One region of the Staphylococcus sp. M0911 genome, then DNA from elsewhere that is predicted to be linked to it. Evidence: predicted binding sites of a transcription regulator. Region 1 holds the regulator's gene; the other holds the start of a gene.
The links. The regulator Rex, encoded in region 1, represses fermentation and respiration genes when NADH is low (regulators of the CRP and FNR family bind a similar motif). The targets are predictions, from matches to a motif close to TTGTGAAATATTTCACAA.

Region 1 (6,080 bases):
TTGATAAGCCATCGATTAAACCACTTTTCCTATGTACACCTACCGCAATATCTTTCTCAGTAACACTAAAAAATACAACACGTCGCGGTTGTCTTTGACCTACCCACTCACCCACTTTTAATCCTGCTTGATAATCATCATGCGTGATGCTATGTAAACCAGGATATGCTTGTCCAACAATAATGACAGGTACATTAGCTTTATCAATCACTTCCAAATGTTTATCAGTAATATCAGTTGCCATTAAAATAATTGCATCTACTTTACTACGAGATAACGTTTCAATGGCTTCAATTTCTGCTTCCATATGTAATCCAGTATAGTTAAGTAACAGTTGATAGTTATGTTGTTGACATTGATTTACGATACCCTTCACTGTTTCATCAACAGCATAAGAGTTCATCCTTGGAATGATAGCACCTATAATACGTGTTTGAGTTGCTCTTAAACTTTGCGCGAATTGATTCGGTTGGTAGTCATGTTCATTAATGATCCTACTTAGTTTCAAACGTGTCTTTGGACTGACAGATCCATTATTTAAATACCTAGAAACCGTACTCTTTGATACTCCTGCTAATTTTGCGATATCCGATATATTTTTTATAAAAGTTACTCACCCATCATATTTTGGAAAACTTATATCTATTCTATCATAAATGTAATCGCTTAAAATACTAATTTCTAGTTGAATAAATATAGATAGAGCACCCATGATGGATGCTCTATCTATATTTATCATTATTTTACGCCTTTTGTACAGTAATTGTCCAAGACGCATCACCAAGTTGTTCATAATTAGTAACAGGGTAACCATTTTCTGCCGCCCAATTAGGGATTGCCTCAGTCGCCTGTGTACAATCAAAATCAATTTTTAATTCATCACCAGAATCTAATTCAGTCATTTTCTTTTGAGCTTCTATTAAAGGGAAAGGACAAACCATACCAACTGTGCCTAATTCATATACCATAATAACTCCTCCTTAAGTCGTTTGTGTTTGTTGTTTTTTAGTCGATTGTTGTAGTTGTTTCATTGGCTTAATAAAAATAAAGTAACTCATAAACCATACACCTAGAATCATTGAACCTAGACCAATCCAGCCTTGCCAACTCATTGTCGCCGTTTCAACTAAGCCATTACCGATTGAACAACCACCTGCAACAGAGGCTCCAAAGCCCATTAAAATGCCACCAATTGCACTATTTCTAATTGTTTTCTTATCTGGTAAACGCCATTTAAATTCTTTTGATCCTTTAGCAGCAATGTAAGAACCTAGGAATATACCTATAACTAAAAATGCGCCCCAATCAATGAGTTGTGTATTTCCAGTAATTAAGAAATTAACAATATTTGCTGAAGGTGTCGTAATTCCTAATCCATAATCTCTACCAGTAGAACTACTCATTGGCCAAGCTAATAAAGCGATTAAACCAACTGCAATAGCCGCTACAAACGGATGATATCTTCTTTCAAATAAATAATGTCTTACGCCTGAATACTTCTGTTTTAATTTAGGGACTGCTACTTTAGGCTTTTTAAGTGTTTTTGTCACTAATATTAAAGTAATTAACGTTATTAGTATTACTAAAATCCAATTGGGAATATGCAATGTATCTGCCATACTTGCATTGACATTTGTAGGTTGATTAATTACTTTTAGGACTGGTGACAAAACACCTGTCTTAGTAATTGCACTTGTTAATGCATATAAAATGAGTGCAACCCAACTACCTATTAAACCTTCTCCTGCTCTATAATATGTTCCAGTAGCACAACCACCTGCTAATACAATACCTATGCCAAAGACAAAAGAACCAATGATTGTACCAACAATTGGAAATGTGTGTGCTGGAACATTTACTATACCTAAACTTGTTAATATTAATAAACCAATACTTTGAACTGTAATAGCAACAAGCAATGCATAGAACATTTTATTACTTTTTTGAACATACATATCTCTAAAACCGCCTGCTAAGCAAAAGCGTGTTCGTTGCATTACAAATCCTAATAGTACGCCGACGATCAAACCGCTTATAATCATCCAAACCACGTTATCACCCTTTTCCGATATAAATACTAAGTTATTTTACAGGATAAAGTGTTATATTTCAAGTTCACTATCATAATATGTTTCTTAATTCTACACATTTATCAATGAAATGCTTTATTTAAAATAAAAAAAGAGTACATCTCGATAAGATGTACTCTTGCTCATCACTTTTTAAAGTGCTTGTATTTCATCGATATAATGAACTAATGCTTGCAATTCATTTGCTTTAAAATGACTAAATTTATACCAAGTTTGGTTATAGTAAATCAATAATTTATGTCCCAGTAACCCCTTACGTATTTGGTAACGAATAATTTTTTTAACATCAATATCTAAATTTAGAGGATTATGATTTGTATAATAGGACTTGAACACTAATGTATGACCGTTCAATACCAATTGTCCTGGAATGTATATTAATGTAGGTAAATGTGCTTTATACATACACCCTATTTGAATCAATACTTTATCATTCATAAAAAGTCCCACCAAATGATCAATATGCTATTTCATTGATTCATCATAATTTCTCATAAAGAAAAGTAAGGACTGTAATTCAATACCTAAATCAATATGATGTACTTGTACATCAGTTGGCGTACTCACTCTCGCTGGTGTAAAATTCATAATACCTTTAATACCAGATTCAACCAGCTCATCTGTAACACTTTGGGCAACCTGTTCAGGTGTTGTAAGAATGACTACATCAATATCTTGATTTGATAACGTATGTTTTAAAGTCTTGCTATCTTTTACAACAACACGGCCTACTTGTTCGCCGATGACATCTTGATTTACATCAAATGCTTCTGTAATGGTCATTTCATCGTGAATTGAGAAGTTATATGTTAATAATGCTCGACCTAAGTTACCCACACCAACAATTGCAATTTTAATATCATTGCTACCACTAATTTCAGCTTTGAAAAATTCAATTAAACTATCTATATTATAGCCATATCCTTTTTTACCTAATTCGCCAAAATATGAAAAATCTCTACGAATCGTAGCTGAATCTATTTGTAATGCTTCGCTAATAGCTTTAGAATTAACACGGTCAATACCTTTAGATTTTAGATTACTCACAAATCTATAATATAACGGTAAACGTTTTAAAGTTGCTCGAGGAATTTTAACGTTACTTGCCATTTTATTTGTCTCCCTTCGACGCTAAACGGTTTTAATTTTATGTATATATGTTTGCAACAATAAAAATCCAAATAATTGTTCACAATGAATACTTGCTAATTATACATTAATAAAATTTAAAAATAAATATCCTAGTTTCAAGACACAGCTTAATACTGTAAAATAAATATTAATATGATAAACAAAACATTTAAACATATCAAACTATATGTATAGTTTATAATGATATCGCATATTTAGAAAGGTGAAGTCGGATGATACTTTTACAACTTAATGACATCTCTAAATCGTTCGATGGTGAAGATATCTTTACTAACGTTGATTTTGAAGTGAAAACAGGTGAACGAATAGGCGTTGTTGGACGAAATGGTGCCGGTAAATCAACACTTATGAAAATCATTGCTGGCGTTGAAGATTATGATAGTGGTCACATTTCAAAGATTAAAAATCTTAAGATGGGCTATTTAACACAACAAATGACGTTGGACTCTAACGCCACTGTGTTCGAGGAAATGTCAAAACCATTTGAACATATTAAAAATATGGAACTATTAATCAAACGTGAAACAGATTGGTTAGCTGCCCATGCAAATGAGTATGATACACCTACTTATCAATCACATATGGAAAAATATGAATCTTTATCAAATCAATTTGAGCAATTAGAAGGTTATCAATATGACAGTAAAATTAAAACAGTTCTTCATGGATTGAATTTTAATGAAGATGACTTTAATAAGCCTATTAATGACTTTAGTGGTGGTCAAAAAACACGATTATCACTTGCACAAATGTTGTTAAATGAACCAGATCTATTATTACTTGATGAACCTACCAACCATCTTGATTTAGAAACTACAAAATGGTTAGAAGATTATTTGCGTTACTTTAAAGGCGCAATTGTCATTATAAGTCATGATAGATATTTCTTAGACAAAATCGTTACACAAGTTTATGACGTCGCTTTAGGTAGTGTTAAACGATATATTGGTAATTATGAACAATTTATTCAACAGCGAGATAAATATTATGAAAAACGTATGCAAGAATATGAAAAACAACAAGAAGAAATTAAACGGTTAGAAACATTTGTAGAAAAAAATATCACAAGAGCTTCTACAAGTGGAATGGCAAAGAGCCGTCGTAAAACATTAGAAAAAATTCAGCGTATTGATAAACCAATGATTGATGCAAGAAGTGCTAACATTCAATTTGGATTTGATAGAAATACCGGAAATGACGTCATGCATATCAAACAATTAGAAATTGGTTATGATGATACACCTATTACTAAACCTATTAATTTGGAAGTATCCAAAGGTGATCACATCGCTATTATTGGGCCAAATGGTGTCGGTAAAACCACTTTAATTAAAACCATTGCTCAAAGACAACGTCCACTCGGTGGCGAAGTCACATTTGGTGCTAATTTACAAATAGGTTACTATGACCAAAAACAAGCTGAATTCAAATCAAATAAAACCATTTTAGATTATGTTTGGGACCAGTATCCAAATATGAACGAAAAAGATATTCGAGCAGTATTAGGCCGTTTTTTATTCGTACAAGACGACGTCAAAAAAATTATCAATGATTTATCTGGTGGCGAAAAGGCAAGATTACAATTAGCCTTGTTAATGTTGCAACGTGATAATGTACTTATTTTAGATGAACCTACCAATCACCTCGATATAGATTCGAAAGAAATGTTAGAACAAGCTTTAGAACATTTTGCAGGTACTATTATCTTTGTATCCCATGATAGATACTTCATCAATCAATTAGCCAATAAAGTATTTGACCTAGATCATGATGGTGGAAAAATGTATCTTGGTGATTATCAATATTATATTGAAAAAACAGAAGAAGCTGCAGCCTTAAAAGCTAAAGCAGAGAGTGAAATTGAGTCTGCAAATCACTCAAATACTAAACATACTACAGCGTCATCATATGAAAACCAAAAGCAGCGTCGTCGCGAACAACGCAAAATAGAACGTGAAATCGAGCAACGTGAAGCCATCATCGAATCATGTGAAGCAAAGATCGAAGACATTGATCATCAACTTACACAACCCGATGTTTATAGCGATCCTGTAAAATCCAATGAACTAGCTGAATTAAAATCGAATACCGAACAAGAATTAGAACAAGCAATGCTTGAATGGGAAGAATTACAAGAAAAATTATAAATAACTATTATTTTTCCAGACACTAGAAAGTAGATTTTCTACTTTTTAGTGTCTTTTTTCTGATTTTTAATTGATTATTATTAACATTCATTTTCGCCTATCTGATGGCTATCCACAGAGTTATCCTAGTTATCCACAGGTAATATGTAACTAAATTTTAGAGTTATTCAGATAAAAATTTGCTATATCCACAAAAATTAACACCACTTATCCACAAGTTGTGCACTTATTGTTGATAAGTACGCATGTTCCCTATTGACATATCTTCTGACTTCTCATTTTTATCATTGATTGTTTCAAATTAAATGATATGAAATAATTAAAAAAACAATACATCAAGGAGTTTTTAAATGAATGACCCACAGTTATTTTTATTATTTGTTTTAGGCGTTATTATATTAACCACAGTCGTTAGTATCATTACTTCTATCATTAATAGACGACAGTTCATTAATAAAATTAACGGCTTATGGTCTAATCAAGAAAAGTTAGAAAAATTTATCAGGCCAAATGCGAAATATGATTATCAATTTCAAACCTATTTTGATAACTATGATGATCGTCAACTAATTGATAACAAGACATGGTCTGACTTAAATATGGATGCATTATTTCAAAGTATGAATTTCAATTTCACAGCACTTGGGGAGATGCGTTTATATGCAACATTACGTAGAATGTTTAAAATGAA
Region 2 (6,080 bases), 340 kb from region 1:
TATCTTGATACATAGAGTGAATATTCCATTTACCATGTGGTGTAAGATAACGCAGAATTAAAGTATCAGTGCCACCTTTAATTTGTTTATCCTTAGTACCAAATACCATTGGCGGTAACGTAGGTTTGTAAATCGGTAAACTTTCTCCAAATTGTTGGAAAACCTCATGATCAATATAGTAACTTTGACGACCAGTTAACGTTCTAAAAGGAACGAGTCGTTCAATATTAGTTGTAAATGGTGAATAACGTCGTCCATTTTTATTTGATCCAGGGAACACTGCAGTTGGTATAACTTCTCTAGGTTGAGAACCAATATTTAAAAATGTTATTTTTTCAGACGCACGTTCACTTGAAATATCTGTTAACGTCATACCTGTTTGTTTTTCTAAGTCTTGATAAGATTTTTGTGATAATTTACCATTTGTAGCAGATGAAATATTCAACATTGCATCTGCTACATTTCGAGCAGAGTGAATTCTTGGTTTATCATTTTTGATAGAATTAGGGTCTTTATCATTCCAAGTCCCTAGCATACTTTTTAATTCTTCGTATTGTTCCTTCACGCTAAAACTAACGCCATGTGCCCCTACATTATCTGTCTCTAATTTCGGTCCAACAGAAACATATTTATCGTAAATTAACGTGTAGTCACGTTCTACGATTGTAAAGTTAGGCATGGTTTTACCGGGTATGGCATCTATCTCTCCTTTAGACCAATCTTTTACGATACCTAATGGTGTTGCTATTTCTTGTTTGGAATCATGACCTAACGGTGTTGTTACGACATCTTTATATGTACCTGGTAGATAATCCTTCGCCATTTCTGACACTGCTTTAGCGAGTGTTTTATAAATATCCCAATCTGATCGAGACTCCCACAATGGATCTATGGCTGGATTAAATGGATGAACATAAGGATGCATATCAGTAGAAGAAAGATCATGTTTTTCATACCAAGTTGCTGCTGGTAAAACAATATCCGAATATAATGGTGTCGCTGTCATTCTAAAATCGAGTGATACGAGTAAATCTAATTTACCTGTTGTTTCTTCTCGCCATTGAATTTCATCAGGTTTATCATCTTCGTTTGGTGATGCTAATAATCCTGATTTTGTACCTAATAAATGTTTCATAAAATATTCTTGTCCTTTAGCAGAACTAGAGATTAAATTAGAACGCCATACGAATAATGTTTTAGGATGGTTTTTTCTTAAATCCGGATCTTCTACTGCAAATTTTGTTTGTTTCGTTTTCACTTCATTAATCGCACGTTTTAATATGGCTTCATTTGAATCATCACCATTTTCTTTAGCTTCTTCTGCGAATAACAAACTATTCTTATTAAACTGAGGATACGATGGTAACCAACCTAATTTAGCAGCTGTAACATTGTAATCAGCTGGATGTTGATGTTTAATATGTTTCGCTAAAGGTGATTTCAATTTATCGACATTTGATTCTTCATATTTCCATTGATCTGTCGCGAAATAGAACCAACTTGTACCATTTTGTAAACGAGGTGGTCCTTGCCAATCTTTAGCAAATGCAATCGTATTCCAACCTTCAATAGGTCGACATTTTTCTTGTCCAACATAGTGTGCCCAACCGCCACCATTTACTCCTTGACAGCCACATAACATAATTAAATTTAAAATCGAACGATAAATTGTATCGGAATTAAACCAGTGGTTGATACCAGCACCCATAATGATCATTGAACGCCCTTCTGTGTCTATAGCGTTTTGGGCAAATTCTTTTGCAACTTGAACGACTAAACTAGATTTTATACCTGTAATGTCTTCCTGCCATGCAGGTGTATATTTAGAATGCGAATCATCATATCCCGTCGCTTCTAATTCATGATTAAAACGTTTGATACCATATTGACTAACCATCAAATCATATACAGTAGTAATATATCTTTCATCACCATTAGCTAATTTAATCTTCTTAGTAGGTATAGGGCGTTCAAAGACACCATCACCATTGCTATCAAAATATGGAAATTGAATTTGTTGTAATTCAAAATCGCTTTCATCCATGGATAAACTAGGTTGAATAACATTGCCATCTTCATCTTCTAATTTAAGATTCCATTGTTTACCATCTTCCCAACGTTGTCCCATCGTGCCATTTGGAACAACTAGTTGATTTGATAAGTTATCAAATAACACAGGCTTCCATTCTCCGTTTGTTGTATCTTGTCCAAGATCACTTGCTCTTAAAAATCGGCCTGCTTTCAAACCATTGTCATCTTGATCTAACATTAATACAAAAGGCATATCTGTATATTGTTTAGCATAATTAATAAATCGTGAATTAGGATTGTTGATATAATATTCTTGTAAAATAACATGTGTCATTGCTTGAGCAACTGCAGCATCAGTACCTGGGTTAGGTGCTAACCAATTATCAGCAAATTTTACATTTTCAGCATAATCCGGCGCGATAGAAACGACTTTAGTCCCTTTATATCTCACTTCTGTCATAAAGTGCGCATCTGGTGTTCGTGTTAATGGCACGTTTGAACCCCACATAATCAAGTAAGCAGCGTTATACCAATCACTTGATTCAGGAACATCTGTCTGTTCACCCCAAATTTGAGGTGATGCTGGTGGTAAATCAGCATACCAATCATAAAAACTTAACATTTCTCCGCCTAATAAATTAATGAATCGTGCGCCAGCTGCATAGCTCACCATAGACATCGCTGGAATAGGTGTGAATCCAGCTATTCTATCTGGACCGTCCTTTTTGATGGTATATAATAATTGAGCAGCAATAATATCAGTTACATCTTTCCAATTTGATCTTACATGACCACCCATACCACGCGCTTGTTTATAACGTTTGGCTTTTTCTTCATCTTCTACAATAGATGCCCATGCAGCTATTTTGTTTCCATGATTTTCTTCAAGTGCTTCTTGCCATAATTCTAAAAGTTGACCTCTGATATAGGGATATTTAACTCTTAATGGACTATATTCATACCATGAAAATGATGCACCTCTAGGACATCCTCTTGGTTCATATTCCGGCATTTCTGGACCACAACTAGGATAATCTGTTTGTTGATTTTCCCAAGTAATGACGCCATTCTTAACAAAAACTTTCCATGAACATGATCCAGTGCAATTCACGCCGTGTGTTGTTCTCACTTCTTTGTCGTGACTCCATCGTTCACGGTACATTTTTTCCCATTCTCTGCTTTTACTTTCAAGTACTGACCAATTACCATTAAACTTTTCAGTTGGCTTAAAAAAATTTAATCCAAATTTCCCCATAAGTATCCTCCTAGACCTTTACTTCATATATGCGTTCCTAACTTTTCAATTAGATTGTACATTTTTTCACAATATTTATATATTAGGGAATGTCCTAATTGCACTTATAAATTCCCTACAAAAAAGCAGTGCCTATTCTAGATAGACACTGCGTTATAGTTAATATTCATTGTGGATTTATATTTCAATAAATTGATGTGCATACTGCTTTAGTACTGATTTGTATAATGCTTGTTGAGAATAATGATACGTCTCATCTACTTCAATCATGGATCCATAACCTTGTTCATATAATAATTCACATTTTTCCAATGCGTGATTTCTATTCCCTTTTACAATATATATGATTTCTGTATGCTTAGCCTTATTTTGAGGTAGTGAATAGTTGATGATATCTCCAATGATACAAATACCTGGTAATCCTTCTACATTATATTGTGTTAACTTTTGCTCAATATTACTGATATTTCCAGTCAATATTTTCTCATCAAAAAGTGATGCACGAAATACAATAGCAATTGGGTAATCATAAGATGTATATTGTCTGATTTGCTTAATAATTCTAGGTAATCGTTTAACCCCCATATAAACTGCTAGCGTTCCTTTATTTAATAATGTACTAATATCAATGTCATTATCTTTTGAATCTTTAAAATGACCTGTTGAAAAAGTGACGTTTTTAGCTATACTCCTCATCGTTAGACCTAAGTTCATGGATTGCGCTGCTGCACTTGCCGATGTTACACCAGGCACAATTTCAAAGTCGATATTCAGCTTATTTAATGCTTCAACTTCTTCTTGGACTCGTCCAAATATAGCGGGATCGCCACCTTTAAGTCTAACCACATGATGATGTTTACTTGCAGCTTCAATCGTTTTTTGATTAATGCTTTCTTGTTGAATATGCTTAGTATATGGTTTCTTACCAACATCAACAATTTCTATTTCTGGCTTAGCATATTGTAAGATAAAGGGATTAACCAATCTGTCATATAATATGATATCAGCATTTTCAATGAGCCGTTGTGCTCTTTTAGTTAATAAGCTAGGGTTACCTGGACCTGCACCTACTAAGTAGACAGTTCCGTATTCATTTATAGACATATAAATATATCTCCATCTATGATTTCTACTGGATATGTTTCTACACAACCAGTATCTGGCTCCTGCACATTACCTGTCTTAAGGTCAATTTTTTGATCATGTAATGGACAATAAACATAACTTCCACTTACAGTACCTTCTGACAAAGGGCCTTCCTTATGGGGACAAATATTATTAACTGCAAATATCTCACCCTCATTTGTTAAAAACAAACCAATCTCTTTATCGTTTACGAATACTTTTTTACCAATTAGTGGTGTTAACTCATCTATACGAGACACTTTAATTTTCTGCATATTTTTCATGATTAAACCCTCTCAACTTCAAAGATTTTTTGTGATGCTTTATCATTTACGATTGCTTGCCAGGGTTCATCTTGAATCGCTTGTTTCGCTTCCATCACTCTATCGAAAAGTGCTTGTTGACGTTCGGGATCTAACAATACTTCTTTCACATTTTCAAAGCCAAGACGTTCTAACCATGGCGCAGTTCTTTCAGCATAGATTCCAGTTTCACGATAATATTGCATCAATGCACCACAAATACGAATCACTTCATCTTCTGTTTCTACAGTTGTTAGTAATTGTCCTTTTGTTACTTCAGTACCGCCATTGCCACCGATATAGAGTTGAAAACCGTTTTCTACAGATATTACACCAAAATCTTTAACACCAGATTCTACACAGCTTCTAGGGCAACCTGATACCCCCATTTTGAATTTATGAGGTGTATCAATATATTCAAATGTCTTCTCTAATCTAATACCAAGTTGAGTAGTATATTGTGTTCCAAATCTACAGAATTCTTTACCTACACAACTTTTAACTGAACGTGTTTTTTTACCATATGCCGAAGCTGAACGCATGCCTAAGTCTTCCCATACGCTTGGAAGTTCTTCTTTTTTCAATCCATATAATCCCACACGTTGAGAGCCAGTCACTTTGACAAGTGGTACATTATATTTTTTAGCGACTTCTCCCAATCTAATAAGTTGATCTGCATCTGTAACACCACCGCGCATTTGAGGAATAACGGAAAATGTACCGTCATTTTGAATATTTGCATGATAGCGTTCATTTGCGAATCGTGATTCCTTTTCATCTTTATGCTCATATGGATAAATCATGTTCAAATAATAGTTGATAGCTGGACGACATTTCGGGCAACCATTTTTATCTTTGAAGTTGAGTACATGTCTCACTTCTTTAGATGTTTTGAGTCCTTTGGCTCTAATTTGAGTGACAATTTGATCACGTGATAAATCTGTACAAGCGCATATACCAGTTGGTTTAGATGCTACAAAATCATCGCCTAAAGCATATTGTAGAATATCTGCGATTTGCCCTTTACATTTCCCACACGAATTTCCTGCTTTAGTCATTTTTGTTACTTCAGCAACAGATGTTAGTCCGTTTTTAGTAATTGCTTCTACAATTGTGCCTTTATTAACACCATTACAGCCACATATTGTTTCATCATCTGCCATATCCTCAATGGATACATTGGCATCTTCTCCACCTTTTGTTAATAAAGAGACTAACGTATAGTCTTCGATAGATTCATGTTTTTTCATCATATTATAGAATCGAGAGCCATCATCTGTATTACCATATAGCACTACACCGACAACTTCACCGTCTTTTAAAAATACTTTTTTATAATGATTATCGATACTATTAAATATTTCTAT

Region 2: a site for Rex is predicted at 3,341-3,358, ahead of ssp1_RS02455 (nitrate reductase subunit alpha). Genes of this name have one in related genera too.

Annotation. Positions count from the first base shown of each region.
Region 1 covers NZ_CP022881.1:875,174-881,253, reverse strand. Annotated here, with positions in the region: gene ssp1_RS04270 (LacI family DNA-binding transcriptional regulator) at 1-604, opposite strand, end outside; gene ssp1_RS04265 (sulfurtransferase TusA family protein) at 744-968, opposite strand; gene ssp1_RS04260 (YeeE/YedE family protein) at 981-2,051, opposite strand; gene ssp1_RS04255 (hypothetical protein) at 2,223-2,528, opposite strand; gene ssp1_RS04250 (redox-sensing transcriptional repressor Rex) at 2,556-3,200, opposite strand; gene abc-f (ribosomal protection-like ABC-F family protein) at 3,455-5,389, shown strand; gene ssp1_RS04240 (MutS-related protein) at 5,740-6,080, shown strand, end outside.
Region 2 covers NZ_CP022881.1:534,379-540,458, reverse strand. Annotated here, with positions in the region: gene ssp1_RS02455 (nitrate reductase subunit alpha) at 1-3,286, opposite strand, end outside; gene cobA (uroporphyrinogen-III C-methyltransferase) at 3,464-4,390, opposite strand; gene nirD (nitrite reductase small subunit NirD) at 4,381-4,695, opposite strand; gene nirB (nitrite reductase large subunit NirB) at 4,698-6,080, opposite strand, start outside.